Regions from separate parts of the Mesorhizobium sp. CA10 genome, predicted to be linked through region 2. Evidence: riboswitches for the same ligand, from Rfam matches in the RefSeq annotation. Region 2 holds a riboswitch; each other region holds the start of a gene.

The links. A riboswitch is a leader RNA that binds a small molecule or an ion and turns the genes downstream of it on or off. The one in region 2 is predicted to bind cobalamin.
Region 1: another riboswitch for cobalamin. It lies ahead of LB535_RS26575 (DUF1636 family protein); the one in region 2 lies ahead of LB535_RS18870 (CbtB domain-containing protein).
Region 3: another riboswitch for cobalamin. It lies ahead of bluB (5,6-dimethylbenzimidazole synthase); the one in region 2 lies ahead of LB535_RS18870 (CbtB domain-containing protein).

Annotation. Positions count from the first base shown of each region.
Region 1 covers NZ_JAIUHV010000017.1:58,494-68,472, reverse strand. The annotation lists gene LB535_RS26590 (NuoB/complex I 20 kDa subunit family protein) at 1-172, opposite strand, end outside; gene LB535_RS26585 (NADH-quinone oxidoreductase subunit A) at 163-528, opposite strand; gene LB535_RS26580 (winged helix-turn-helix domain-containing protein) at 863-2,062, shown strand; cobalamin riboswitch at 2,093-2,296, shown strand; gene LB535_RS26575 (DUF1636 family protein) at 2,336-2,767, shown strand; gene cobW (cobalamin biosynthesis protein CobW) at 2,764-3,801, shown strand; gene LB535_RS26565 (cobaltochelatase subunit CobN) at 3,818-7,582, shown strand; gene cobG (precorrin-3B synthase) at 7,579-9,054, shown strand; gene LB535_RS26555 (precorrin-8X methylmutase) at 9,055-9,687, shown strand; gene LB535_RS26550 (precorrin-2 C(20)-methyltransferase) at 9,684-9,979, shown strand, end outside.
Region 2 covers NZ_JAIUHV010000008.1:275,079-285,057, forward strand. The annotation lists gene LB535_RS18850 (cation diffusion facilitator family transporter) at 1-643, shown strand, start outside; partial or broken gene LB535_RS18855 (dienelactone hydrolase family protein) at 715-1,362, shown strand; gene LB535_RS18860 (hypothetical protein) at 1,377-1,856, opposite strand; gene LB535_RS18865 (CbtA family protein) at 2,109-2,849, opposite strand; gene LB535_RS18870 (CbtB domain-containing protein) at 3,012-3,221, opposite strand; adenosylcobalamin (AdoCbl) riboswitch at 3,213-3,362, opposite strand; gene LB535_RS18875 (histidine phosphatase family protein) at 3,446-4,018, shown strand; gene LB535_RS18880 (PilZ domain-containing protein) at 4,170-4,442, shown strand; gene LB535_RS18885 (methyltransferase family protein) at 4,446-4,913, opposite strand; gene LB535_RS18890 (DUF6428 family protein) at 5,190-5,705, opposite strand; gene LB535_RS18895 (ArsR/SmtB family transcription factor) at 5,748-6,098, shown strand; gene LB535_RS18900 (aquaporin) at 6,148-6,840, shown strand; gene arsC (arsenate reductase (glutaredoxin)) at 6,837-7,250, shown strand; gene LB535_RS18910 (MFS transporter) at 7,251-8,438, shown strand; gene LB535_RS18915 (hypothetical protein) at 8,601-8,822, shown strand; gene LB535_RS18920 (photosystem reaction center subunit H) at 9,020-9,304, opposite strand; gene LB535_RS18925 (MAPEG family protein) at 9,385-9,798, opposite strand; gene LB535_RS18930 (SRPBCC family protein) at 9,867-9,979, opposite strand, start outside.
Region 3 covers NZ_JAIUHV010000005.1:87,995-97,973, reverse strand. The annotation lists gene aroC (chorismate synthase) at 1-256, shown strand, start outside; gene ribB (3,4-dihydroxy-2-butanone-4-phosphate synthase) at 348-1,448, shown strand; gene LB535_RS12830 (MFS transporter) at 1,783-3,003, opposite strand; gene LB535_RS12825 (TetR/AcrR family transcriptional regulator) at 3,124-3,717, shown strand; gene LB535_RS12820 (hypothetical protein) at 3,849-4,832, shown strand; gene bluB (5,6-dimethylbenzimidazole synthase) at 4,833-5,564, opposite strand; cobalamin riboswitch at 5,606-5,784, opposite strand; gene LB535_RS12810 (histone deacetylase family protein) at 5,900-6,826, shown strand; gene LB535_RS12805 (exodeoxyribonuclease VII small subunit) at 6,830-7,081, shown strand; gene LB535_RS12800 (DUF2277 domain-containing protein) at 7,275-7,541, shown strand; gene LB535_RS12795 (pirin family protein) at 7,552-8,472, shown strand; gene dxs (1-deoxy-D-xylulose-5-phosphate synthase) at 8,738-9,979, shown strand, end outside.

The DNA of each region.
Region 1 (9,979 bases), on a different contig from region 2:
CCCAGGTGATCAGCGCCTCGGTCGAGGTGACGAGAAAGCCCTTGTCGGCCAGCTCATTGTTGATTTCGAGGAAGAAGGGATCGTCCTCCCCCACCGGCCTGCCGGTGTTGGGGTCGATGATGCCCTTGGGCTTCGGCGCGACGAGGGTGCCTGAACTCTCGTTCAATCCCATTCCAGCGCTCCTTTTTTCCATTCATAGGCAAAACCGATGGTCAGCACCGCCAGGAACACCATCATCGACCAGAAGCCGAGCATGCCGAGCTTCGAGAAGGACACCGCCCACGGGAACAGGAAGGCGACCTCGAGATCGAAGATGATGAACAGGATCGACACCAGGTAGAAGCGGATGTCGAACTTCATGCGGGCGTCGTCGAACGAGTTGAACCCGCATTCATAGGCGGAAAGCTTTTCCGGGTCGGGATTGCGGTAGGCCACAAGGAACGGAGCGATGATGAGCGCCAGACCGACGATCATCGCCACGGCGATGAACAGCACGATAGGCAGGTACGAACTTAGGAGTGCGCTCATGCGGCGACTTTCCTTCGGCGGGGGCAGTTCATTTTGATTACAGCAACGAACTCTAATGCGGAAGCGTGACAGATTAACCGCTGAACCGTTTTAAGGGGCCCATGCTGCAACGCGGCGAGGGTTAGCGCAGCGGTTTCGGTGACGCAAGTCAAACGTTGTTCAAATCGCGGCTCTGGACGCCTTATCGGAAGAAACTGGTCCGATCCGCTCCTGTTTGATTTCCTTCAGTTTTTACTCCAGTTTTCTCTCCTGACATATCTACCGCCATTTGCCTGCTAGCATGGCCGGAATCACCGGCTAAAAATCCAACGGACGATCGGGGCAAGGACACCTGATGAAGGACAAGATTTCGCTGGCCATGGCGAGGCGCGTCGCGCTGGGCGCGCAAGGGTTCAACGACCCTCGCCCCGCAGGAGTTCCGGATCGTCGGCACCTCGCCCGGGTGCTTTCGCGAACCGGCCTTCTGCAGATCGATTCCGTGAGCGCGGTGGTGCGGGCGCATTATATGCCGCTCTATTCGCGCCTCGGCCCCTACCCGCTTACGCTGCTCGACAATGCCGCAGTCACCCGCAAGCGCGCCGTGTTCGAATACTGGGCGCATGAGGCGTCGTTCCTGCCCGTGGAGACGTACCCGCTGATGCGCTGGCGCATGCAGCGCGCCGAGCAGGGCGACGAGATGTATCTCGGCCTGGCGAAATGGGGCCGTGAACGCAAGGAAATGATCGACGAGATATATAGAGAGGTCGCCGATCGCGGTCCGATCGCCGCGTCCGACATCGAAGGCCACAAGGGCAATGGCGGCTGGTGGGGCTGGAGCGAGGCCAAGCACGCTTTCGAATGGCTGTTCTGGGCCGGGCGCATCACCACCGCCTACCGCCGCGGCTTCGAACGCTATTACGACCTGCCCGAGCGCGTTTTGCCGCAGGCGGTCCTCGACCTTCCCATTCCCTCGGTCGAGGACGCGCATCGCGAATTGCTGCGCATTTCCGCCCGCGCCCATGGCATCGCCACCTATGGCGACCTGCGCGACTATTTTCGTCTCGCGCCGGGCGACACGAAGGATCGCATCGAGGAACTGGTCGATGCCGGCGAATTGCTGCCGGTGAAGGTCGAAGGTTGGGACAAGACCGCCTATCTCCACAAGGACGCCCGTTTCCCGCGCCGGATAGAGGCGCGCGCCCTGCTCGCCCCTTTCGATCCCGTCGTCTTCGAACGCACCAGGACGGAGAAACTCTTCGATTTCCGCTACCGCATCGAGATCTACACGCCGGCCGAGAAACGCCAATATGGCTACTACGTGCTGCCCTTCCTGCTCGGCGATCGGATCGTCGCCCGCGTCGATCTGAAAGCTGACCGCCCGGCCAGCATCTTGCGCGTCCACGCCGCCTACGCCGAGGCCGGCGCCCCACCCGAAACGGCCGCCCAGCTCTTCGACGAGTTGAAGCAGATGCAGGGCTGGCTCGGCCTGGAGGCGATCGAAGTGACGCCGGCCGGCGACCTCGGGCCGGCGCTGGCCGACATCGCGGTGTCGTAGCTGCGCGTTGACAGGGACCTAGCCGTAAGCCTAAATCCTGACCCAGACGGTCTTCTCCCGGCAAAGGGAGGAGCCAAGAGGGAATGCGGTGCGGGCCAACACCCAAATCCGCGGCTGTCCCCGCAACTGTAAGCGACGAGCCTCTGCCGAAAACCACTGGGATGTTCCCGGGAAGGCGGCATTCAGGGTGACGACCCGCGAGCCAGGAGACCTGCCGTCTGAGACTTTAAGTATCCGAATGCCCGGCGGGTTTTCCGGGCAAGGAGCATGGTTTTGGATCGCAACGGCAGTTTCCCGGCAAACAGTGCGGACATTCCGTCCGAGCCCGATGCTTTGGCTGGCGTCACCGTCATCGTCTGCTCATCCTGCCGCGACGAGACCGGGTCGGATGCGCATCCGCGCGCCGGCGCGCTGCTTGCCGAAGACACGCGTCGGGCTGCTTGCGGCGAAAAGATCGACATCCGTACCGTCGAATGCCTCGGCAACTGCAAGCGCCGGCTAAGCGCCGCGCTGCTGCGCGACGGCTGCTGGAGCTACGTCTTCGGCGATCTGGACACGACCAGCGGCGCCGATCTCGTCGCCGGCGCAAAGCTCTTCGCCACCTCGACCGACGGCCTCATCCCCTGGCGCGGCCGGCCCGATTCTCTCAAGCGCGGCCTGGTTGCCCGCATCCCTCCCCTCGACATGCTGAAGGACCGACCATGAACGCATCCGTTTCCCGCGTGCCCTGCACCGTCGTCACCGGCTTTCTCGGCGCCGGCAAGACGACGCTGATCCGCAACCTGCTCGAGAACGCCAAGGGCAAGCGGCTGGCGATCATCGTCAACGAGTTCGGCGATGTCGGCATCGACGGCGAGATCCTCAAGGGCTGCGGCGTCGACTCTTGCCCTGAAGAAAACATCGTCGAGCTCGCCAATGGCTGCATCTGCTGCACCGTTGCCGACGATTTCGTGCCGGCGCTCGACCAGATCCTGTCGCTCAACCCCAAGGTCGATCACATCCTGATCGAGACCTCGGGCCTCGCTCTGCCGAAGCCGCTGGTGCAGGCGTTCCAGTGGCCGAGCGTGAAGAGCCGCGTCACGGTCGATGGCGTCATCGCCGTGGTCGACGGCCCGGCGCTCGCCGACGGCCGCGTCGCTTCCGATGTAGATGCCCTGCAGGCGCAGCGTGCGGCGGACGATTCCCTCGACCATGACGATCCGGTCGAAGAGGTGTTCGAGGACCAGATCGCCTGCGCCGACCTGATCATCCTGTCGAAAAGCGACCTGATGGATGCGGCAGGCTCCGCCCGTGCCAACGCCGTCATCGGCGAGCATGTCGCGCGCGCCGTCAAGGTCGTGCCGACAGCGCAGGGCAAGGTCGATTCGGCCGTGCTGCTCGGCCTTGGTCTTGCGGTGGAGGACGACATCGAGAACCGCAAGACCCATCACGACGACGAGCTCGATCACGAGCACGACGATTTCGATTCCTTCGTCATCGACATCCCGTCGATCGCCAACCCCGACGAGCTGGCCAAGCGCGTCGCCCTTGCCGCAGAGCAGGAGAACGTCTTGCGCGTCAAAGGCTTCGTCGAGGTCGGCGGCAAGCCGATGCGGCTCCTGCTGCAGGCTGTCGGCCCGCGCGTCAATCATTACTACGACCGCGCCTGGACGGCTGAGGACGATCGCCGCTCGCGGCTCGTTGTCATCGGCCTCAAGGGGCTGAACCGCCCGGCGATCGAGCGTATCCTCGCCGGCTGAGGCAATCCGGACCGCGATGCACATCCTCGCCACCACATCCGCTTCGCTCGACGATCTCGCCGAGCCGATCGACCTCAGGCAGACGCCTGCGGATGTCGTGGCCCTGTCCTTCACCGACAGCGATCTCTCCGGCCTGGCCGCTGCCTGGAAGGCGGATGCGGAGCGGCTGCCGTCGATGCGGCTTGCGGCGCTGCGCGACCTTCGCCACCCGATGTCGGTGGACCTGTGGATCGACAGCGTCACCCGCCACGCCAGGGTCATCCTCGTCCGCATCCTCGGCGGCTATGACTGGTGGCGCTACGGCTGTGACCAGCTCGCCGCCCTGGCGCGCGAACGCGGCATCAAGCTGGCATTGCTGCCCGGCGAAAGCCATGACGAGGACCAGCGCCTGATCGAAGCCTCGACCCTGCCGCGCGCCGAGCTGGACGCGTTGCTCGGCTATTTCCGCGAAGGCGGTCCGGCCAATATGAACGCGCTGGTGCAAAGGCTGGCAAGGCTCGCCGGGTCGGATGCGGCCGTGGCCGAACCGGTCAGCGTGCCGAAGGCGGGATATTATCAGCCTGGGCTGGGAGTTGTCGAAAAGCCAGTCCTGTCGAGCGTCGGCGATCCTTCGCCCCCCCCTCTGTCCTGCCGGACATCTCCCCCTCAAGGGGGGAGATCAGCTGTCACCCAAGCCGGCTCTATCTCTGCTTCGTCAAATATCGAGCTAGCTGAAACATCTACAGTTGGCGAAACCGTCGACCACAGAGCAATCTCCCCCCTTGAGGGGGAGATGTCCGGCAGGACAGAGGGGGGGGCGACAGAACTCGACGCTACCAACTTCAGCGCCCCGGTCATCCCCATCCTCTTCTACCGCTCGATGCTGCTTGCCGCCGACGTGGCACCGATCGACGCACTCGTTGACGCCCTGTGTTCGCAAGGCCTAGCGCCTGTGCCGATCTTCGTCTCCAGCCTCAAAGACGCGGCATCCCTGGCCTTCGTCGAAACCGCCCTCACCTCCCTGAACCCCTCCGCTATCGTCACCGCCACCGCCTTCGCCTCCGGCGCGGAACCCGGTGCCGAGACCCTCTTCGACCGCGCGGGCGTACCGGTGTTCCAGGTCATCGTCGCCACCACCAGGCGCGAGGTCTGGGAAAAGAACCAGCGCGGCCTGGCGCCTGCCGACCTTGCCATGCATGTCGTCCTGCCCGAGCTCGACGGCCGCATCCTGGCCGGCGCCATCTCCTTCAAGGGCGAGGTCGAGACCGATCCGGCGCTGGCCTTCCGCGCCTTGGCCAACCGGCCCGAGGTGGACCGCGTGGCGCAAGTTGCCAAGCGGATCGCGGCGTTCATCCGCCTGCAGCGGATGGAGCGGGCCGAGCGCAAGCTGGCGATCCTGATCCCGGATTATCCGAGCGCGCCAGGGCGAACCGGTTACGCCGTTGGGCTTGATGTGCCCTCCAGTGTGCTTGCGATGCTGCATGACCTGAAGGAACAGGGCTATGCGGTTGAGGGGATTCCGCAATCGCCGCGGGCCTTGCTGGATGTGCTGGAAGTGGGCGGGCTTGGCCTCTCCTTAGGGGACTACTCCGCCTTTTCGGTCGAACTCCCGAGGGAAGCGCGCGATGCAGTAGAGGCCGCGTGGGGCAAGGCAAAAGGGATAGGTTCGCGCGAGGCACCCCCCTCTGTCCTGCCGGACATCTCCCCCTCAGGGAGGGAGATTGCCCTGTCACTACCGCTTTCGCCAATCGGCAGTGTTGCAGGTGGAGCGCCGGCGCCCGAACTGCCAATCTCCCCCCTAGAGGGGGAGATGTCCGGCAGGACAGAGGGGGGCGCGACAGAACGCCAGCCTTGGCAGCTAGCAGGTGAAACAACCTTCCCCTTCCGCGCCGCGACCTTCGGCAACGTCACCGTGGCGCGGGCACCCGACCGCGGCCGCTCGGCCGACCGCCGCGCCGACTATCACGACCCGACGCTGCCGCCGCGCCACGAGCTGATCGCTTTCGGCCTCTGGCTGCAGAAATCGCTCGGCGTGCATGCCATCATCCATGTCGGCGCGCATGGCACGCTGGAATGGCTGCCGGGCAAGACGGTGGCCCTCTCCGGAACCTGCTTCCCGGAGATCGTCACCGGATCGCTGCCCGTCATCTATCCATTCATCGTCTCCAATCCGGGCGAGGCGGCGCAGGCCAAGCGCCGCATTTCGGCCGTCACCCTCGGCCATCTGCCGCCGCCGCTGACCGGCGCCGGCCTCGACGAGGCGCAACTGAAACTCGAGCGGTTGGTCGACGAATATGCGCAGGCCGACGGCCTCGACCGCCGCCGCCGCGACCGTCTGGCCAAATTGATTGTCGAGACGGCGCAAAAGACTGGCCTTGCTTCCGAAGCCGGCGTTGCCGGCACAGACGCTCCGGACGAAGCGCTGCGCCGCATCGACGCCTGGCTCTGCGACCTCAAGGATTTCGCCGTCAAGGACGGGCTGCATGTCTATGGCCGCGCACCGGAAGATGAAGTCGACCCGCTGCGCCGGCAAAGCGCGGCGGCCGAAATAGCCAACCTGCTCGCCGCGCTCGATGGCCGTCACGTCAAGGCCGGCCCTGCCGGCGCCCCGGCGCGCGGTCGCTCCGATGTGCTGCCCACCGGCCGCAACCTCTTCACCTCCGATCCGCGCACAATGCCGACGCCAACCGCCTATGACCTCGGCCAGGCGGCGGCGGAGGAAGTGTTGCGCAGCTATATGCAAAGCCATGGCGACTGGCCGCGCTCGCTGGTCATCGACCTCTGGGGTTCCGCCTCGTTGCGCACCGGGGGCGAGGAGATCGCGCAAGGTCTGGCGCTGATGGGCTGCCGGCCGCAATGGGATGCCGCGACGGGCCGCGTCACCGGTATCGAGGTGCTGCCGCCGGCCACGCTCGGCCGCCCGCGCGTCGACGTCACCTGGCGCATCTCCGGCCTGTTCCGCGACATGTTCCCGACCCAGATCGCATTGATCGACGCCGCTGCCAACGCGGTCGCCAGCCGCGACGAGGACGATACCGAGAACCCGCTCGCCGCAGCGACGCGCGCTCAGGGGAAGATCAGCCCGCGCATTTTCGGCACCTCACCGGGAACTTATGGCGCCGGCGTCGAGGACTTGCTGTCGCGCGGCGAATGGGGCGCGCGCGAAGAGATCGGCCGTGCCTATCTCGACGCCACCTCGCACGCCTATGGCGGCGCCGAAGGCGAAGCGATCTCGGCGCCCGGCGCTTTCGAAGGCCGCATCGCCGAAGCCGATCTCCTCGTCCACACCGGCGATGACCCTGGCCGCGACATCCTTGAAGGTTCGGCCGACGTCGCCTTCATCGGCGGCTTTTCGGCCGCCCTTGCCGCGCTCGGCAGGAATGCCGACGTCATCGTGCTCGACACGACCGACCCGAAAAAGCCGAAGCCGCGTTCGGTCGGCGAAGCGGTATCGCGCGTGGTCCGCGCCCGTGCCGTCAACCCGCGCTTCATTGCCGGCCAGATGCGCCACGGCCCGCGCGGCGCCTCGGAATTCGCCGAGACCGTCGACCGTCTGGTCGGCTTCGCCGAAACCACCCATGCCATTTCGGGCGCGCTGATCGAGGCCGTTCATGACGCCTATGTTGGCGACCCGGACGTCCGCGCCTTCCTGCTGCGCGAGAACCCGGCGGCTGCCAAGGTCATCGCCGAACGGTTCCTCGCCGCGCGGCGACGCGGCCTTTGGCATCCGCTCAGGAATTCCATCGACGACGATCTCGCGGCCTTGTTCGCCGAGGCCCAGGCAAGCGAGGTGGCGGCATGAACGCATTCTCGCGCCGTGGCGCTTGCCCTGCTCTAAGCGCGCCGATGCAGACCGGCGACGGGCTGCTGGTGCGGCTCAACCCAGTCGCTGGAGGAATTTCGCCGAAGTCGCTGATCGGGCTCGGCGAATCCGCCTTGCGTCACGGCAACGGCATCATGGAGGTGACGGCGCGCGGCAACCTGCAGATTCGTGGTTTGACGGCCGAAAGCGCCCGGTTGCTGGCGGACGAAGTGGATGCGCTGGGCATCGCGGTGCGCAGTGGCGTTCCGGTCGAGACGGGGCCGCTGGCGGGAATCGATCCGGAAGAGAACGCCGATCCGCGGCCGGTGGCGGAGCGGATCAGGGCGGCGATTGAAAAGGCCGGGTTGACGCCGCGGCTGGGGCCGAAGGTGTCGGTGGTTGTCGATGGCGGCGGACAGCTGACGATGGATGCCGTGACGGCCGATGTGCGGCTGAAGGCGATGCAGGCTGCGGCGGGCATCTGGTGGAGCGTGTCGATTGCCGGCGACGGGCGGAGTGCGAAGCCGCTCGCGGCGGTCGATGCTGATGGCGCACGCGACATTGCAGTCGCGGCTCTTCGGATGGTCGCCGAAAAAGGTCGCGAGGCGCACACCCGGGATCTTTCGGAGAGACAGTTGGCTTCTCTCGCAGGCTGGCATTCCGTCGCGCCCCCCTCTGTCCTGCCGGACATCTCCCCCTCTAGGGGGGAGATTGGCAGTTCCCGCACCGGCTCTCCACTTTCCGCGTTGGAGATTGGCGAAAGCCGCGGTGACAAGGCAATCTCCCCCCTTGAGGGGGAGATGTCCGGCAGGACAGAGAGGGGGGCGCAGGAACGCCAGCCCGCGAGAAGTCCCATTGGCCTATTCAATCTAGGAAACAACACCGCCCTAGGCATCGCCCTGCCCTACGGCAGCATGCCGGCGCAAAACCTCATCGATCTCGCCACCCAAGCCGCGAACCTCGGCGCCTCCGAAATCCGCCTCGCCCCAGGCCGAGCCCTGCTCTTCCTCGGTCTCTCCGCCCCCTCCACGCTCCAATCCTCCGCCGCCGCTCTCGGCTTCGTCACCGACCCCGCCGACCCGCGCACCCGCATCGCCGCCTGCCCAGGCGCGCCGGCCTGCGCGTCCGGCCGCATCGCCACCCGTGCCATCGCCGAAACGATCGCAAAAGAAAGCGCGGACCTTCTCGACGCCTCGCTGTCTCTCCACATCTCCGGCTGCGCCAAGGGCTGCGCGCATCCCGGCACCGCTGCGCTCACCCTGGTCGGCGACGAAAACGGAGCCGGACTTGTCGTGGACGGGACTGCGAAGGCTCTTCCTGCCGCGTACAGGCCGGGCTATGACGCCGCGCGCGGGGTCGCCGGCATCCTTGCCGCGATCCGCGACGGAAGACATCAGCGCGAAACCGCCGCCGCCTGCCTGAAAAGACTTGGCGCGGCCGGCATCGCCGAACTCTATCGACGGAACCAGTGAATGGCCGCCTACGACTATATCCATGACGGAACGGCGATCTACGAGCGCTCTTTCGCCATCATCCGCGCCGAGGCGGACCTGTCTCGCTTCTCGGAGGCGGAGGCCGATGTCGCGATCCGCATGATCCATGCCTGCGGCCAGGTCGAAGTCGCCAGCCATTTCGTCTTCTCGAACGATTTCGTAGCCGCCGCCCGCACGGCGCTCGCCGCCGGCGCGCCGATCTTCTGCGATGCCGAGATGGTGGCGCACGGCGTCACCCGCGCCCGTCTGCCGGCCGGCAATGAGGTGATATGCACGCTGCGCGAACCGCGCACGCACGACATCGCCAGGCAAATCGGCAACACCCGCTCGGCCGCGGCGATCGACCTCTGGGGCGAGCGCATGGCCGGCTCTGTCGTCGCCATCGGCAACGCGCCGACCGCGCTCTTCTATCTGCTTGAGAAGCTGCGCGACGGCGCGCCGAGGCCGGCCGCGATCATCGGCATGCCTGTGGGCTTCGTGGGTGCCGCCGAATCCAAGGATGCGCTGGCCGACAATTCCTACGGCGTGCCTTATGCCATCGTGCGCGGCAGGCTGGGCGGCAGCGCCATGACCGCCGCCGCGCTCAACTCTCTGGCGAGGCCCGGCCTGTGAACGCGATCGTGGAAGGCCGTCTGGTCGGCGTCGGCACCGGCCCCGGAGATCCGGAGCTTCTGACACTGAAGGCGGCGCGCGCGTTGGCAGAGGCGGACGTCGTCGCCTATTTCGCCAAGCGCGGCAACAACAGCAATGCGCGTGCCATCGTCGAGGCGCGCTTCCGGCCGGACATGATCGAGCTGCCGCTGCTCTATCCGGTGACGACGGAGATCGACAAGGATCACGACGACTACCGCGCGCAGATCGCCGATTTCTACGAGCAATCGGCCGAACAGGTGGCCGAGCATCT
Region 2 (9,979 bases):
TATCGTCTGGCAATCGGCGCGCTCGGTGCTGACCCGCATGCTGGACGGCGTCGAGCCCGGCCTCGTTGACCAGATTCACCATGCTGCCGACCATGTCGCCGGGATCGAAAAGGTAGCCGACGTCAAGGCCCGTTGGCTCGGCCACAAGCTGCATGTCGACGTTACGATCGCGGTCAATGACGGCCTGTTGCTTGCCGCCGCGAACAACATCGCCGCATCGCTCAAGGCCGAGCTCTTCGCGCACATCCCGGCGCTCGACGTCGCCACGGTGCACTTTGCCGAGTTGGAGACGGAGGCCGGCCACCATCATGCGCCGGATCCGTTCCTTGTCGACGGCAAGCTAGCCAGCGGGCTGCTCGAAATCGTCGACACGCCGCAGGGCGAGCGCATGCGGCTGCGCCTGTCGCGTCACGCCGAGGGCCTGCGGGCGAACGTCGCTATTGAAAGGGCGGACGGTGCGGTCGAAAGCCTGCCGCTGTCTCCGGTCGGCGGCGACCATCATTATCTGCAGAGCCTGGTCGCGCCGACCGAACCGCATGAATTCAGCGCCAGGCTGCAACTGGCGGCCGGTCCCGACACCGAGGATCTGCCCTTCGCCATGGCCGAACCGAAAGGCCACCATCACGAGCGCGCGCATGGATGATGTGACGGCGAAGGCTTCGGAAAGGGCATGGCTGGTGGTGGGGATTCGATAAGCCGGATAAAAGACGATCATTGCCCGAGCTCAACGCGATCGGCCAGGCGACGCCGAAGGGACAGCGGATGGCTGCTATTGTACTCTTTCACTCGGCGCTCGGCCTTCGGGCGGTGGAGCATCAAGCTGCTGAGCGCATGCGAAGCGCGGGGTACGATGTTGTGGTGCCGGACCTCTACGCAGGGCTGACTGCGGCATCGGTCGACGACGGGCTTGACTTGATGAGCAATGTTGGGTGAGAAACCATCTGCGACCGCGCCAGGGTGGCGCTCCTCCAGACTTCTCCAGACGCGGTGCTCGCTGGCCATTCCATGGGAGCTGGCGTGATCAGTGCCGTTTGGTCAGAACGAGTCGCTGCCGCCGGCATTGTGCTGCTGCATGGCCTTGCTGATATTCCCAGCAATGTTCGCCGACACATCCCGGTCGCGGTCCACGTCGCCGACCCAGATGCATTTGCTCAGCCGGAACAAGTTGCCGACTGGTCGGCGTCGGCGAAGCGCTGCCACGTCAGGGCAGAAATTTTCACCTATCCGGGGATCGGCCATTTCTACACCGATCAAGCGCTGCCGGATTACGATGCGTCCGCAGCCGAGCTGACATGGTTGCGCGTTCAGGCTTTCCTGAAAACGATCACACGCAAGACCGGGAGCGGTTCGGTGATTCCGTGAAACGCTGAACCGTTCTAAGCAGCGCCGGCTCGCGGAGCGGGTGAACGGAAAATCGACCATGCGGCGGCGCCGAGCGCCGCCACCATAGCGAGGATCACCGCAAGGCTCGGCAAGTGGAAGAAGATGTCGCGCCAGCGTGGCTCGACGACCGCGCCGGTGCTGAAGGCCTCGCCGCTGTACTGGCACAGGATCCACGACGCGCCGCTACGCACCATCTCGGCATCGATGTCCGAGATCAGCGTCTTCGCCTCGCGCCCGGCCGCGGGCATCATCGCCATATGGGCGAGCAGCGCCTTGGCGGTGGCGAGATAGGCGTGGCTGCATTCGTTGAACGGGCTTTCCTCGTCGCCGAGGCTGCCCGGCATCAGGCCCCAGAGGCAATAAGTGAATTGCAGATTGCCGTGATTGTAGAGCCGCCGGAAGGTCGGGTCGGTCGCGGTCTGGCGCTGGGCGAGGTCGAGGATCTCGCCGCGATAGCGCGCGATGACGGCCATCTGGCCGTGGGTCAGGCTGGGGATCTGGATGCCGGGAGGAGGCTGGGCCGAGGATCCGCCATGCGCCTGCGCGGATGTGGCGGCCAGAAATGCGAGCAGCGCCGCAACCGAGCAATTCCAGGAAAAGTGTGCGGCGGTTTTCCGTCCGGAATTGCGAGAAAAGGAAAGACCAAAGTGGCTCTGCGGTCGTACCGACCGTTGAGCCGCTTTGGCCGCCAGGGCGCAGAACCGTGGCGGCCAACGCATCGGATTTCAGGCGTAGCGGCGTGCCGGGCTGCGCTGGTCGCGCACCGCGACCACGCGTTCGGCAACCGCGCCGAAGCCGAGCCCGACGACGGTCCACAGCACCAGCTGGATGCCGAGCGAGGCGACGCGGAATTGCCACAGCACGGTCGCCGAGAAGTTCTCCGGCACTTCGTTGATGTCGGGCAGCGCCGCCTTCACCAGCGCGAAGACGACGAGGAAGGCGAGGCCCGCGACGATCGAGGCGTTCCAGGCGCCGAGCCGGTTCCACAGCCGCTGCGCCAGGCCGACCGCCGCCACCATCGCCGCGATCGAGACGACAATCATGATGAAGAACAGCTCGGTGCGGTAGCCGATCGTTTCGGCATTGCCGACTGCGGGCGGGCTGGCCGGGTATTTGAGGCCGGGGACCACGATCACGGCCAGGAAGCCGAGTGCCGCGATCAGCGCCGAGGTGCCGCGCGGACCGAGCGAGCCCAGACGGCCATGGGCATAGGCGAAGACCAGCGAGAACAGCCCGCCAAGGGCGGCGCCATAGACCAGCACGCCGGTTGCCAGGCCGATGCCGGCTTGCGTGGCGCGGCTGACCATCTCGGGCTCCGGCGCCTCGCCGGCGGCCGGGGCCTGCTGTTCCTCGAAGGCGATCGCCTTGTCGACCTGCGGCTCGCCATAGACGCGGGCGAAGGCGAACGCCAGAATCCCGGCGACCAGCCCGACAAGCATGCCGCGCAGCAAAAGTTTTCCAACCATGTCACCAATCCCTCCAAGCAATTCCAGGAAAAGTGCGTAGCGGTTTTCCGTCCGGAATTGCGTTAAGCCAACCAAGCAATTCCAGGAAAAGTGCGCAGCGGTTTTCCGTCCGGAATTGCGTTGGATCAGAATCGAAAGCGGGTTCAGCGATGCTGAACCGCTTTAGTGGCAGGGGAAGCCGAGCAGGTGGCGGCCGTCATGCACGAATTCGTGCACATAGGTGCCGCGAATCAGCGAGGTGGCGCCTTCTTCCGCGCCGACGAAATAGATCGCCAGCATCAAAAGCAGCCCGCCGAGGATGGCCCAGGGCAGAAGCTCGCGGACCGGAATCGCAACCGGGCCGTAGCTGGGGGCGAAGGTGGTGTCGGACATATTGACCTCCCTTGGGATACTGCGTCCCGTTGATCGAGTGCTGCGGAATAAGGCCTGACTTTCGGCTGGTGCCGATCACAGTGGCGCGACCGTGCCGGACTCGCACCGGCTTCCAATCCCGTATAGCATTAAGACACTTGTCAGTACTTCGTTCGCCTGTCAACGACATGTAATGGCGGCACGGCTTCGTGAGGCCTGTTTTTCGCTGTGCCACGGAGTTTTTCATGCTTGTCCGCCTGACGATGATCGCAAGCGGAGCGACGCCCGGGATGCGCAAGGGCCGCTTTCCGAACGATGAGCCGCCGGAGCCGCGCGCCCTCGATCGCGCCGGCGCGCTGGCCGCTTCGCTGCGTCGCGCCGACCGTATCTGGACAAGCCCGGCGCTGGCCGCGCGGCGGACGGCGGAGGCGCTCGGCCTTGACGCGACGGTCGAGCCGCTGCTTGCCGAGCAGGATTTCGCGCGCTGGGCCGGCAAAGGTTTCGAAGAGGTGCAGGCCGAGGATCCCGAAGGTATGGCGGCCTGGTTCGCCGGTACAGACGCGGCGCCCCATGGCGGTGAATCGCTCGCCGACGTCGCCCGGCGGGGTGCTGCGCTGATGGAGCGGCTGGCCGGCGAAAGCGGTCACACCGTCGCGGTGACGCATGCCATGCCGATCCGCGCCGCCATGGCGCATGTGCTCGGCGCGCCGCTTTCCTCGGTCTGGAAGATCGACATCGAGCCGCTGTCGCTCACCGAGTTCCGCAGCGACGGCCGCCGCTGGGTGCTGCGCGCGAGCGGCGTCACTGTCGCCGGCTGAACGGTCAGGCGTGAACGCTCCATCCGTGGACCCGGCCGGCATATCAAGCCGGCACACCACTGTTTCAGTGATCGCTAACGGAACGGAAACGCCTCGCTGCTATCGTGCTGCCCCATGGCGAGGAGAGCCTTGCCTGAGGAGCCCGCCGGATATGGCCAATTTTCCCGAGATCGAACGCCGTCTTCATGCGCGCGAATTCGTGCTCAAGGAAGCCACGATCATCGCCGCCGGCGTCAGGACCGGCTGCTCGGTCAGAAATCAGCACGAGCAGGGCGCGGAATTGCGCGTCGGTGCCAATGTGGAGATTCCGGACCGCTTTCTGCTCGAGGTCCCGGCCGACGATACGGCCTATCGCGCTTTGGTGCGGTGGCGGCGCAACGACCGCGTCGGCGTGGCGCTCTACAGCAACGCGCCAAAGGACTGATGCTCAAAAATAGCGGCGCACGCTCGCCCTGTAGGCGCGGTAGGGTTCGCCGAACTTGCGTTCCAGATAGGCCTCCTCGCGCAGCACCACGCCGTAATGCAGGATGGGGAAGCTCGCGATGGTCGCGATGACGGCCCACCAGCTGTCAAAGAGCAGCCCGATTCCGAGAAGCAGTCCCATCAAGCCGACATAGAGCGGGTTGCGGGTGAAGCCGAACGGGCCGCCGGTGATGATCGCGGTGGTCGGCAGCGTTGGGTTCACATTGGTGCCGCCGCGCAACATCGTCGAGCGTCCCCAGGCGATGATCGCAACCGCCAGTGCTGCCAGCACTATGCCGAGCACGATGGTCAGCGGGCGGCCGCCGATCGCCAGCGGCCAGACATAGCGCAGCGCCAGCATCGCGATCAGCGCCACGAGAAAGAGCAGCGGCGGAAACACCGCCACGCCCGGATTGTCCGCTTTGTCATCCATAGCCATCTTCATCGACCAGGCGCCATTGCCGCCACTATGCACGGACGCGCGTCATCCAGCAATTCGTGATCCTGCCTAGGCGATGTGCAGCCCGGCATATCGGGAACACAACCATGGCGCGCGCGTTCACTATCGCCGATTGACAGGGATTTGCGCGGATGAGCAAGACAGCCGTTTGGGTGGCGCTGATCGCCATCGTTCTCGTGGGCCTCTATTTGTTGCAGGCCAATGGCATGATCCGGTTCTGATCAGGGCGGCGCGTCGCCATTAGCGGGCTCAACAGCAGCGACTCCCTCCGCACCCACTCGCTGCCTTCTGTTCTTCCAGCCAGCGGTCCCGCGGCTTGCAGCTTGACGGCCGTGGCGACAGCTCGACCTCAACCGTCCCGCCAACAAGGCTCGGCTGGGCTGCCCGGTGCAATTCCATCGGGCGAACGCCGTCGCTGACCTCGAAGGTCAGCTTCGCCGCCTGATCGAGAGAGACATGGTCCGAAACCTTGCGGATGATCGCGGCGAACTTGCCGGCTGGCATATGGACCGGTCCGCCTTCGTCCACGTCCCACAGCTGGACGAATATCTCCGACCACGATTCCGGATTTGCTTCGCAATCCAGCGCCGCGAACTGTCCAGCCTTCACCTCGGTGACATGGTACCCTGGCTTTACCGGCCGCCCGCCGTAGCGGAAAACCAGCGGCTTGTCCTTGTAATCGGCCAGCGCCGCCAGCAGATCGCCGATGGTCAGGTCGGAGGGGTCCATAGGAGCGATGTTTTTCCGATTGTCAGAAGAGAGCATGTCGGCTATTCCTCATTTCAATATTTCAAGGATTGTTGAAACGTGGATGAACGTCAAGCCCTGACCGCCTTTGGCGCGCTGTCGCAGGAAACACGGCTGCGCCTGCTGCGGCTGCTGGTCGTTGCCGGCCCGGAAGGCATTGCCGCCGGCTCGCTCGCCGAGCAGGTCGAGGTCTCGCCGTCCAATGTCAGCTTCCACCTCAAGGAACTTGAGCGCGCCGGTCTCGTGACCGCGCGGCGTGATGCCCGCTCGATCGTCTACAGTGCCGAGTTCGATGCGCTGTCCGGATTGATCCGCTTCCTGATGGAGGATTGCTGCTCGGGCCGGCCGGAAATCTGCGCGCCGGCGCTTGCGGCATCTTGCTGCCAGCCGGGCGAGGAGAGCCGGCAATGACCGTCACGCCCGCTACCCAACTCCCCATTGTCCAATCCAGGGTCGACCGATGAACACTTTCGATCTGCCGCGCCGGTTCGCGGCTGAAGCCCTCGGCACCGGTCTGCTGGTGGCGACCGTCGTTGGCTCCGGCATCATGGCCAAGACGCTGACGCATGACACCGCGCTGGCGCTGCTTGGCAACACGCTAGCAACCGGCGCCATGCTGGTGGTGTTGGTCACCGTGCTCGGGCCGATCTCCGGCGCGCATCTCAATCCGGCCGTTTCGCTGGTGTTTTGTCTCAACCGGTCGCTGCCTGCTCGCGATCTCCCTGCCTATCTTTTCGCGCAGGTCGTCGGTGGAATCGCCGGCACGATCGCCGCGCATCTCATGTTTGCCCTACCGGGGCTGGAGGTCGCGACGAAACTGCGTGCCGGGCCGGCGCAATGGTTCTCGGAAGTGGTCGCGACATTCGGCCTTGTCGCCGTCATTCTCGCTGGCCTCCGCTTCGAGGGGCGGGCCGTGCCGTGGCTGGTCGGGCTCTATATCACAGCGGCCTATTGGTTCACGGCATCCACTTCCTTCGCCAATCCCGCCGTCGCCGTGGCGCGCTCACTCACCAACACTTTTTCCGGCATCAGGCCGCTCGATCTGCCCGGCTTCGTCGTCGCCGAATTGCTCGGTGCCCTGATCGCGCTCGCGTTGATGGGCTGGCTGCTGCGGCCCGCGGCCATTCCACAACCCTTGAAAGCAGAGCCATGACGGTCACGATCTATCACAACCCCGACTGCGGCACCTCCCGCAACACGCTCGCCATGATCCGCGCCAGCGGCGAAGACCCTGTCGTGATCGAATACCTCAAGACGCCGCCGCGCCGCGAAAGGCTGCTCGAACTGATCGCCGCGATGAGGATTTCTGCGCGCGAGTTGTTGCGGGAGAAGGGCACGCCTTACGCCGATCTCGGCCTCGCCGATCCGAAATGGAGCGACGATGAGCTGATCGATTTCATGCTCGCCCATCCGATCCTCATCAACCGGCCCATCGTCGAGACTCCGAAAGGGACAAAACTGTGCCGGCCGTCGGAAGCGGTGCTGCCGCTGCTCGACAATCCGGTGCGGGAGTTCGTCAAGGAGGGTGGCGAGAAGGTCGCCTATCCACCAGGGCAAGCCTGATTGGAAGCCACCGCGCCCATCGCACACAACCGCCGCGTCCTCGTTACGGCTCTTGGCATCACGCAGATTCTCGCCTGGGGATCATCCTACTACCTGCCCGCGGTGCTTGCCGCGCCGATTGCTAGGGATACCGGCTGGTCGTTCGCCTCGGTCGTTGCCGGGCTATCCTGCGGGCTCCTGCTTGCCGGGCTGGTGTCCCCCGTCACCGGGCGGCTGATCCAGCGCCACGGTGGACGGCCGGTGCTTGCCGCCAGCTCGTTGCTGCTGGCGGCCGCGCATTCGCTGTTGGCGACGGCGACCGACTATCCTCTTTATCTGGCTGCATGGCTGCTCATGGGCTTGGGCATGTCGAGCGGCCTCTACGATGCCGGCTTCGCCACACTCGGCCGCCTCTATGGACAGAGCGCGCGCGGCGCCATCACCAACCTGACGCTTTTCGGCGGCTTTGCCAGCACCGTCTGCTGGCCGATCAGCGCCTTCCTTGTCGAGCATGGCGGCTGGCGCACCGCCTGCCTTGCCTATGCCGCGATCCATTTGGCAATCTGCTTGCCGCTCCATCTGTGGATGATACCGTCGCCTCCGGCCGCCGCGCCTGTGCCGGTCAAAGACAGGTCGAAAGAGGCATCGGCCACCGGCAGAGCGCGGGCGCGCTTCATTCTGCTGGCCTCCATTCAGACCTTGGCCGCACTGGTCGCGTCCATGCTCTCCGTCCATCTGCTGACGCTGCTGCAATTGCGCGGCGCGAGCCTGGCAGCCGCCGTCGGACTTGGCGCGCTGGTCGGCCCTTCACAAGTCGGCGCTAGGGTGGCGGAGCTGCTGATCGGCCGCAACCGGCACCATCCGATCTGGACGATGCTGACATCCGTAACGCTGCTTGCCGCCGGAATCTGGCTGCTGCTGACGAGCCAGACTTTTGTTGCTCTCGCCTTGATCCTTTATGGCGCGGGTAACGGCATCCATACGATCGCGCGCGGCGCGCTGCCGCTGGTGCTGTTCGACCCGCAGCAATACGCGGTGCTGATGGGCAAGCTCGCGACGCCCAGCCTCATCGTCCAGGCGGCGGCTCCGTCTGTTGGAGCGCTGCTTCTTGGCACGGGCGGCGCCAATTTTATCCTGGCCACGCTGGCGCTCGCCGCCACGGTCAATGTGGTGCTCTGCGCCTGTCTCATAGCGGCGGTGCGCCGATAGCTTCGTGTCACGGCCTTGCAGGCCCGGCCGAACTTTACATTTTTGTAAATTGCCCTCGGCGATTAATTCGCGATACGGCTCCCCGGCGGTTCGGCGCGGCTATCCGCGTGACGGGCACTTCCGGATGAATGGGCCGAGCCGAATTCAACTTGGGAGAACGCTATGATTCGCAAAGTTCTGGTTACAGTTTCGGTTGTTTCGCTTTTCAGCATGCCGGCATTTGCGGCCACGCAGTATTGGGTGGCAAAGGACGCCACCCCCAAGAAATGCTCGGTGGTTTCCACGAAGCCGGACGGCAAGAAACTGACCGATGCCGGGACGAAGGCTTACACGTCCCAGGCCAATGCCGAAAAGGCGCTGAAGATGCTGAAAGACTGCAAGTAAATTTGCTGTCCTGAAATTTGCGCCCGCTTCGGCATGCCGGGGCGGGCTTTTTTCTTCGCCGGGACTGCCTTCGGGAAACGGCGTGGGGCGAACCGCCGGCCAGGGCGGCACCGCCTCTTATTATTTGTCGACCGCCGGCGTCTCGTTGAGCACGGCGGCCAGATGCAGGCCTCCGAGCGCGAGCTGCTCGAAGCGCTTCAGTCGCGATGCTCCGGCATCGCCTTGAGCTGATCCTTCGTCCAGCTGGTGACTGCATGCACGTCGCCGTCCTCGTCGCGCATGAAATCGAGCTGGCTGGCAGTGACAGCCACCGGCTTGGCGCCGATGCCGAGAAAGCCGCCGACATCAATGACGACTTGGCTGCCGTGCAGGTGGTCGACCGAGCCGATCTTCTCGTCATCCGGGCCGTAGATGGTGGCGCCTTCGAGGATGTCGGGCGTCAGCTCGGCACTGGTCAGTCTTACGTGGCTGGTGTGGTCCATGGCGCATCTCCTGTGGTTGTACAGGATGAACCTCTGATCGGGGCGAGGGTTCCGCCGACGGAGCGAAAAGCGAGCGCTGCTCAGCGAAGCGCAGCCCATCCCGTCACGAGGATGAGGACAAGCGTGACGAGCGCGCCCGAGACATAGAGAATCGTCCTGACGCTGCCGCCCTTGGCGGCGTTGCCGCCGCGCAGGTAGATCGCCATGTGCATGAGGCGTATCGCCAGATGGATCCACACGAGCACGGCCAGCGTCACGGGTCCGACACCGGCCATCATCGCCAACACAGCGGATACAACAAAGGGCGCGAGCGCTTCGACCGAGTTCATGTGGACGCGGTCGATCCGGTAGAGCGGATTATTGTCGTCCGCCGGGATGACCGGACCCGCAAGCTTGCCCGCAAATCCCTTGGACGAGCCGGAATAGATCGCCAGCGCCACCGACAGGAGACAGAGCGCAAGCACGCCAAGAATGCTCAACCAATAGGATTCCATGGCCTGCTCTTCTCCTCATCGCTGTGGCTATGTCGGCCGCGGCTGTCCGCCGATGCCGGCCGCTGCCGTCAGGCAGCCCGGGAAAAAAGCGCCTGGAACCGCTGCAGGTAGAGCGGCCAGCCCTGATCGCCGTCGACCCCGCTGCGCACGCCTTCCCAGCCTTGGCCATGCCGTTCGATAT
Region 3 (9,979 bases), on a different contig from region 2:
CATACTGGGCGGCATCTCGACCGGCCAGGCGATCGTCGCCCGCTTCGCCGTCAAGCCGACCTCGTCGATCCTGACCCCGCGCCAGTCGATCGACAAGGATGGCAAGGATGTCGAGGTGATGACCAAGGGCCGCCACGACCCGTGCGTCGGCATCCGCGCCGTGCCGATCGGCGAGGCCATGGTTGCCTGCGCGATCGCGGATCATTATCTGCGGCACAGAGGACAGACAGGGAAGGGAGTAGGCAGTAGGGATTAGGCAGTAGACCGCCCGACACAGCCGTTTTCTTTCTTCTACTGCCTACTGCCTACTGCCTACTGCCTAATTCCTGCGAGTGAAGCGAGCGCCGATGCCTTACGACCAGAAGAAGATCGTCGAAGCGATCCGTGCCTTCGAGCGCGGCGAGATCGTCGTCGTCATGGACGATGACGGGCGCGAGAACGAGGGCGACCTGATCGTCGCCGCCGTCCATTGCACGCCGGAGAAGATGGCCTTCATCGTCCGCAACACCTCCGGCATCGTCTGCACCCCGATGCTGCGCGAGGACGCGAGGCGGCTGAACCTCGCGCCGATGGTGGCGGATAATGATTCCGCCCACACCACCGCCTTCACCGTCAGCGTCGATTTCAAGCACGGCACCACGACCGGCATTTCCGCCGACGACCGCACGCTCACCGTGCGCAACCTTGCCAACGGCAATGTCGGCCCATCGGATTTCGTGCGCCCCGGCCACATCTTCCCGCTGATCGCGCGCGAAGGCGGCGTCTTGATGCGCTCCGGCCATACGGAAGCCGCGGTCGATCTCTGCAAGCTCGCCGGCCTGCCGCCGGTCGGCGTCATCTCTGAGCTGGTCAATGATGACGGCACGGTCAAGCGCGGGCCGCAAGTGCAGGCCTTTGCCGAGGAACATGGGCTGAAGCAGGTCTCGGTCGCCGACCTCATCGCCTATCGGCAGCGCAAGGAGACGCTGGTCGAACGCGTCGCCTGCTCCGACATCGACACGCCCGGTGGCAAGGCGCAGGCCTTTACCTACACGCTGCCCTGGGATTCCATGCACCATCTCGCGGTCGTCTTCGGCGACATCCGCGATGGCGAGGAGGTGCCGGTACGGCTGCACTCGGAAGATGTCGTTACCGACGTCTTCGGCACCAGCCACCGGCTCGACGGCATCATGAAGGCGATGGGCGAGCGCAGGCGCGGCGTCATCGTCTATCTGCGTGAAGGCTCGGTCGGCGTCGCCCATCAGGAGCGCAAGCGGCCCGCGAGTGGCGACCGCGAGGACCATGAGGAAGCCCGCCGCCGCGAGAACGAATGGCGCGAGATCGGCCTTGGCGCCCAGATTCTCAGGGACCTGGGCATCTCCTCGATCAACCTGATCGCCTCGCGCGAGCGCCACTATGTCGGCCTCGAGGGATTTGGCATTCACATCGCCAAGACCGAGATTCTGTAGTCCGTCGAAGGACCTGACGCGCCAGAGGTCCTAGCGGCAGTCTGATTGATGGAGCCTCCGCGACGCAGGCGATTGGCGGAAGCCTCCGCGACGTCGTCATCCACGGGCGGAGCAAGGAGCGAAGCGACGCGCGCAGACCCGAGGATCCATTCCGTGACCTCGAAGCGCCGCGACGGTTCAGAATTCTGCTCCGCTGCGCTCTATGATCAAGGTCACGGAATGGATCCTCGGGTCTGCGCTTCGCTTCGCGTCGCTCCGCCCGTGGATGACGAAGTCGCGAGGGTCTCGGCCAATTCCGAACGCTGGCGAAACGAGTGCTGGACGCTTCGTTCGATCACTCCGCCGGAACCACCGCCTCGCCCCTGTCCACATCGCAATCGTCCGTCGCCAACCGGCATTGACCGGCGAGCACGGTGACCAGCGCGGTGGCGCCGGCCGCGACCGAAACCCAGAACCCGTTCTGCGGGCCGAAAGTGTCGACCGTCCAGCCGGCGGCAAAGGAGCCCAGCGCCATGCCGATGCCGATGCCGGTCGTCACCCAGGTAACGCCTTCGGTCAGCATCGCCGCCGGCACGTGGCGCTCGATCAGGCCGAAGGCGGTGATAAAGGTGGGCGAGATCGCGACGCCGCTGACGAACACCGCGAGCGCCAGAGTCGGCACAGTGTCGGCAAAGAGCAGCGGCAAGGTGGTGAGCGCGATCACGGTGACCGCGACCGCCAATTGCCGCTGCAGCGGCACCTTGAGGCTGAGCGCGCCGACGATGATGCCCAGCACGAAGGATCCCAGTGCATAGACGCCGATGACGAGGCTCGCCGCCTCAGGCTGGCCAAGCTCCTTGGTGATCGCCACCGTCGTCACTTCCGTCGTGGCGAAGGTCGCGCCGACGAATATCAGTGCGAAGGTGATGATCTGCACCGGCCGCAGGCGGATCGCCGAGCCGGCCGCGCCATGTTCGGCCGGGCGGACCGGCGGCTCGGACGAGCGCTGCAGCAGGAATGCCGCCGAGCCGAGCGCAAGCAGCAATGTGCTGACCACCATGCCGGCTTCCGGGAACAGCGCGGCGCTCAAGCCCACCGACAGCGAGGCGCCGGCGACATAGACCAGTTCGTCGGCGGCCGATTCGAAGGCGAACGCCGTGTTGAGCTCCGGCCGGTCGCGGAAGATCTCGGTCCAGCGCGCCCGGACCAGCGCCGGGATGCTGGGCATGGCGGCGGCAAGTAGCGCCGAGCTGAACAACGTCCAGATAGGCCAGTGCTGGTTGGCCGCGACGATCAATGTCGCGAAGGAAAGCACCGAGACGAGCGTCATGGGTGCTGCGATCGCCGTCTGGCCACGTCGGTCCACCAGCCGCGACACTTGCGGCGACAGGAAAGCATTGACCAGCGCATAGGTCGCCGAGACGGCGCCGGCCAGCCAGTATTCGCCATGTGTCTGCGACAGCATCGCCACGATGCCGATCGGGGCCATGGCGATCGGCAAGCGCGCGATGAAAGCCGCCGCGGCGAAGCCTTTCGTGCCGGGAGCCCGAAAGATGTCGCAATAAGGATTTCGCATGATCCTGCTCCTCGACAACGGTGCATACTAAAATTACATACGCTGCGTATGACTGTGAGATAGTTCATACGCCACGTATGTCAATTGGCATACGAGGCGTATGTGAGTAGGGCCAGAACCATGCACAGACCGCGCAAGGAGATGATCGCCGAGACGCGCGCCAAGCTGATCGCGGCCGCTCGCCATGCTTTCGGCACGATCGGCTATGCCGAGGCCTCGATGGACGATTTCACCGCGTCGGCCGGCCTCACGCGCGGCGCGCTCTACCATCATTTCGGCGACAAGAAGGGACTGCTGCAGGCGGTGATCGCGGAGATCGACGGCGAAATGGCTGTGCGGGTGAACGAGGTGGCTTCGAAAGCGCCCACCCGCTGGCAGCATTTCGTCGACGAATGCACCACCTATATCGAGATGGCGCTCGAGCCGGAAATCCAGCGCATCATGTTCCGCGATGGCCCGGCGGTGCTCGGCGATCCGGCGCAGTGGCCGAATGCCAGCGCCTGCACCGCCTCGATGACCAACCATCTGACCAGGCTGCAGGAAGAGGGCGAGGTCGTTCCGGAGCTTGATCCCGAGACGACCTCACGGCTGATCAATGGCGCCAGCAGCCAGGCCGCGCAGCGCATCGCCAATTCGACGGACCCCGAGGCGACCTCGAAAAAAGCGATCACGGCCTTCAAGCAGTTGCTCGAAGGCTTGCGAAAGAAGCCTTGACGGCACGCTCGGGTAATCAAGCCACCGGCTTATGCACCGGTTTCGGGCCGGCGCAACCCTGCCGCGATTGACAATCGCCGGGGCGAGCGCATCCTCCACCGCCAACTCTGAAGGTGAGGGGAGTCGGGGCCATGTGGGACTTCAGCATCGCCAGATCCGTGTCGATCATGATGCGGACATGGCCGTTCATCGTCTTTCGCATGATCGTCTATTTTGGCATCACGGTCGCCTACATCATGGCGACCGGTACGGGCGCCAGCGTCGGCTACGGCGTCGGCCACATCTCCACCGATCCCGACGGCCCGATGTCCTTCGCGCTGTGGGGTGGCGTGGTCGGCTTCGGCGTCGTCTCGATCGCCGTCTACTGGATACGCGAATACATCCTCTATGTGTTGAAAGCGGGCCATATCGCCGTCATGGTGCATCTGATCGACGGTCATGATGTCCCCGACGGCCAGGGCCAGATCGCCTACGCGAAGGAAGTGGTCACCCAGCGTTTTGCCGAGGCCAACATCCTTTTCGTCGTCGACCAGCTGGTCAAGGGCGCCATCCGAGCCATCACCGGCCTGATCGGCGGCATCGCCGCCTTCCTGCCCATTCCGGGCCTGAGCGGTATCGTCAGCTTCATCAACACGGTGATCCGCCTGTCGCTGACCTATGTCGACGAGATCATCCTCGGCTACAACATCCGCATCAGTTCGAACTCGCCATTCGAGACGGCGAGGCAAGGCGTCGTGCTCTACGCGCAGAACGGCAAGCACATGGTCAAGAACGCCGTCTGGCTGGCGGCGATCATGTGGGGCGTGTCCTTCGTCATCTTCCTGTTGATGCTGGCGCCCGCGGCCGCCATTCTGTGGGTCATGCCGGGCCAGCTTGCCGGCTGGGCCTTCGTGCTGGCCATCGTCTTTGCCTGGGCCTTCAAGGCAGCTTTCATCGAGCCATTCGCCATCGCCTCGCTGATGCAGGTCTATTTCGAAGCCATCGAAGGCCAGGCGCCCAATCCCGAATGGGACCGGCGGCTCGCCGAGACCTCGTCCAAATTCAGGGAACTGCGCGACAAGGCGCTGGGCTCTTTCGGCGGCGGCTCGCGCTGGGATACGCCGAGGGCCGCCTGATCATGGCTTTGATGCGCCGTCGAGCTTTGCGATTGCCGATTTAAGCGGCGCCTCGCCGGCGCCGCGAAACGTCTCGCTCATGACCAGTTCGGGCAGCGGCAGGCGCTTGCCCCAGCCATGCGCCTCGAGGTCCGGCTTCGGCGCGAAGGCCGAGACGCGGCCGACGCACAGATAGGCGATCGGCGTGACATGCTCCGGGATCGCGAGAAGCCGCTTCAGTGCCTCGGTCTCGATGATGCTTACCCAACCGACGCCGACACCCTCCGCCCGCGCCGCCAGCCAGAAATTCTGCACCGCGCAGACGGTGCTGTAGAGATCCATCTCCGGATTATGCCAACGCCCGAGAGGCGAGTCCTTCGAGCGCTGCCGGTCGCAGGTGATGCACAGGTTGAGCGCGCTTTCGCAAATGCCCTCGAGTTTCAGCTTGCGGTAGAGCGCCTGCCGTTCCGCCTCGATCGCCGGCAACTCCTGCTCGCGCGCGGCGAGGAACAGGTCGCGCACTTGTCTGCGCCGCTCGGCGTCGCGGATGACGATGAAATTCCACGGCTGCATATAGCCGACCGACGGGGCGTGATGCGCGGCGGTGATGAGCCGCGCCAGCACATTGTCATCGAGATCGTCGGGGACGAAATGGCTGCGCACGTCGCGCCTGGTGAACATGGCCCGGTAGACCGCGTCGCGCGCCAATTGGTCAAAGTCGTCGCCGCTCGCGGCGATCGCTGCTGCTGTCATCGCTTTCCCCTTGCGACAAGCAGTCCCCCGCCTGACCAAGCGGAAAACCATGTCTGCCGGGCCGGTCTTCTGGCTCGGGATCGTCCCGCATCCGGCGCCTTCCCGTCTTCGACAGTGGCGTGTGCCGGCGCGGTCCCCCTTACAGTGTTGGGCACGCCACGGAGTTCAACCGTGTTCCCGATTCTCCCGCGTCGCGGGCACCTGGCAGCGATGCGACCTTACAGCGAAGCTTGGGCCGCGCCAATGGCGTTAGCGACACGGCAAGACGCGATTTCCCCAGCCATTCGGCCTGCCAAACATGGTCATTCGGCCGCCAGGTCCCTAGATTAGGCGCCATGGCCACCCGTCTCTATACGCACCCGATCTTCCTCGAACACCTCACGCCGCCCGGCCATCCCGAGCGGCCCGACCGCCTGCGTGCCATCGAGCGCGTGCTCGACGACGAGGCGTTTTCGGCGCTCGACCGCGTCAAGGCGCCGGAAGGCGACGAGAAAACGATCTTCTATGCGCACCCGGAGGATTTCGTCGAGCGCGTGCGCGGGGCGATCCCTGAGAGCGGGATCGTGTCGATCGACGCCGACACTAGCGCCAGCCCGAAAAGCTGGCAGGCCGTGGTGACGGCGATCGGCGGTGCCAACGCGGCGGTGGACGACGTCTTCGAGGGCCGTGCGGCAAACGTCTTCGTCGCCGCGCGTCCGCCTGGACATCATGCCGAAAAGACCACGGCAAGGGGTTTTTGCCTGTTCAACACGGCGGCGATTGCCGCCCGTTACGCGCAGAAGAAGCACCAGGCCGAGCGCGTCGCCATCGTCGACTGGGATGTCCACCACGGCAACGGCACGCAGGACATCTTCTGGGACGACCCTTCGGTGCTCTATTGCTCGACGCACCAGATGCCGCTTTACCCGGGCACCGGCGCGAAGAACGAGACCGGCGCCGGCAACATCGTCAACGCGCCGCTGGCGCCGCAGACGGGGAGCGATCTCTTCCGCGACGCCTTCCTGTCGCGCGTGCTGCCCTCGATCGACGCGTTCGCGCCGGACCTGATCATCATTTCCGCCGGTTTCGATGCGCACCATCGCGACCCGTTGGCCGAGATCAACCTGACCGAGGACGATTTCGACTGGGCGACCGGGCAATTGATGGAACGCGCCGGGCGCCATAGCTCCAACAGGCTCGTCAGCCTGTTGGAAGGCGGCTACGATCTGCAGGGACTGGCATTTTCAGTCGCCGCCCATGTCGGGCGGCTGATGAAGGGATAGGGTATGGCATTGGAAGGCAATGAGGACGTCAAGGCGATGAGCTTCGAACAGGCGCTCGACGCGCTGGAGAAGATCGTCGATGATCTTGAGCGCGGCGACGTTCCGCTCGACCAGTCGATCAAGATCTATGAGCGCGGCGAGGCGCTGAAGGCGCATTGCGACCGGCTGCTGAAAGCGGCCGAGGACAAGGTCGAGAAGATCAGGCTGTCGCGCGACGGCAAGCCGGTGGGAACTGAACCGCTGGACGCCGACTGAGGTGTTGATATTCAGGTGAGGCCGGCCTGCAAATGGCAACTTCCTGCGCTTCCGGTGCTCACGTACTTCAAGTACGCTCCGCTCCGGTTCTCGGAAACCACCATTTTCGGCTCGGCCTGACCTGAATCTCAACACCTCAGCGGATGATCTCAGACCGGGTAAGGGCAAAGAAAGCAGGTAAGGAGTTCAAGCCATGTGCCGCAACATCAAGACCTTGGCCAATTTCGAGCCGCCGGCGACCAATGACGAAGTGCATGACGCAGCGCTGCAATTCGTGCGCAAGCTGAGCGGCTCGACCAAGCCGTCCAAGCGCAACGAGCATGCCTTCTACCATGCCGTCGAGGCGATCGCCGCTGTCGCGCGCGAATTGATCGATTCGCTCGAAACCAACCAGGAACCGCGCAACCGCGAGGAAGAGGCCGCCAAGGCGAAGGCAAGGTCGGCGCTGCGTTTCGCCTGAGGGAACCGACATGAGCTTCTTTCCGGGAAACGACCCCGAACCCGGCGATGCCTTCGCCTGCGACCAGATCGAGCTGATGGTCGTTCCAAACGCCAAGGACATCGGCGGCTTCGAGGTGCGCCGCGCTCTCCCGACGGCAAAACGCCGGCTGGTCGGGCCGTTCATCTTCTTCGACCGCATGGGCCCGGCGATCCTGCGCGCCGGCCATGCGCTCGACGTGCGTCCGCATCCACATATCGGGCTTTCCACCGTCACCTACCTGTTCGACGGCAGGATCAGGCATCGCGATTCGCTCGGCACCGAAATGGTGATCGCGCCGGGCGACGTAAATTTGATGACTGCCGGGCGCGGCATCGTTCATTCCGAGCGCACGCCGCAGGAATTGCGCGGCGCGCCGATGTCGGTTTCCGGCCTGCAGACCTGGCTGGCGCTGCCCGACGGCAAGGAGGAGATTGCTCCGGTGTTCGCGAACACGTCGGTGGCCCGCTTGCCGCAGATCGATGCCGAGGGTGTCAGCGGCCGCGTCGTCATTGGCGCGTTCTCAGGCCTGCGCTCGCCCGTGGCGACCGCCTCGGACACGCTTTATGCCGATCTCAGGCTGGCCGCCGGCGCCAGCGTGAGGATTCCAGCCGATGCCGAGGAGCGCGCCATCTACACGCTGGAAGGCGACGTCTCGATCGCCGGCGATGTTTTCCCGGCCGAGCGGCTCCTGGTGTTCAAGCCGGGCGAGGAGATCGTGGTCTCTTCCGAGCGCGGTGCGCATTTCATGCTGTTCGGCGGCGCTTCGCTGGGCTCCAAGCGCTACATCTGGTGGAATTTCGTCTCGTCCTCCAAGGAACGCATCGAGCAGGCCAAGCAGGAATGGAAGACGGGCCGCTTCGATATCGTTCCCGGCGATGAGGAGGAGTTCATTCCGCTGCCCGAGAACTAAGGTGTGTTGATATTCAGGTGAGGCCGGCCTGCAAATGCCGGTTTCCTGCGCTTCCGGTGCTCACGTACTTTGAGTACGCTCCGCTCCGGTTCTCGGAATCCATCATTTTCGGCGCGGCCTAACCTGAATCTCAATACACCTTGCAGCGTAGCACGCGTCACTGACGCACATTTACATTCGCCCGCCGGCGGACTATTGCCGCGCATGATTATGGCGCAATCTGCTGATAGCGCCGTGTTCGATCGATAAGGCAGGACGCGCCCGAGTGAAGCCAGACACGCCGCTGCTCGACAAGGTCCGCATTCCGGCGGATTTGCGGACGCTTGATGAGAGCGCGCTGCCGCAGCTTGCCGCGGAGCTCCGCGCCGAGTTGATTGATGCCGTGTCGCAGACCGGCGGTCATCTCGGCGCCGGCCTCGGCGTCGTCGAACTGACCGTCGCGCTGCACTACGTTTTCAACACGCCGCAGGATCGGCTGATCTGGGACGTCGGCCACCAGGCCTATCCGCACAAGATCCTGACCGGCCGCCGCGACCGCATCCGCACGCTGCGCCAGGAAGGCGGCCTCTCTGGTTTCACCCGGCGGGCCGAGAGCGAATACGACCCGTTCGGCGCCGCGCATTCCTCGACCTCGATTTCGGCCGGTCTCGGCATGGCCATGGCCCGCGACTTCTCGGGCGGCCGCAACAATGTCATTTCCGTCATCGGCGACGGCTCGATGTCGGCCGGCATGGCTTTCGAGGCGCTGAACAATGCCGGCGCGCTCGACGCCCGGCTGATTGTCATCCTCAACGACAACGACATGTCGATCGCGCCGCCGACCGGCGCCATGAGCGCCTATCTGGCCAGGCTCGCCTCCGGCAAGGCCTATCTGGGCCTTCGCGATTTCGGCAAGAAGCTGACATCCTATCTCGGCAAGCGCGCCGACCGCGCCATCACCCGTGCGGTCGAGCATGCGCGTGGTTACGTCACCGGCGGCACCTTGTTCGAGGAGCTCGGCTTCTACCATATCGGCCCCATCGACGGTCACAATCTCGAACATCTGATCCCGGTGCTGAGGAACGTCCGTGACAATGGCAAAGGCCCGGTGCTGATCCATGTCGTGACCCAGAAGGGCAAGGGCTACGCGCCGGCGGAAGCCGCGGCCGACAAATATCACGGCGTCAACAAGTTCGACGTCATCACCGGCGCGCAGGCCAAGGCGCCGGCCAACGCGCCCGCCTACACCAAGGTCTTCGCCGAAAGCCTGATCCAGGAAGCGCGCGAGGACGACCGCATCGTCGCCATCACCGCCGCCATGCCGAGCGGCACCGGTCTCGATCTCTTCGGCGAGGTGTTTCCGAAGCGAACCTTCGATGTCGGCATTGCCGAGCAGCATGCGGTGACCTTCGCCGCGGGGCTCGCCACCGAAGGCTACAAGCCTTTTGCCGCCATCTATTCTACCTTCCTGCAACGCGCCTACGACCAGGTCGTCCATGATGTGGCGATCCAGAAACTGCCGGTGCGC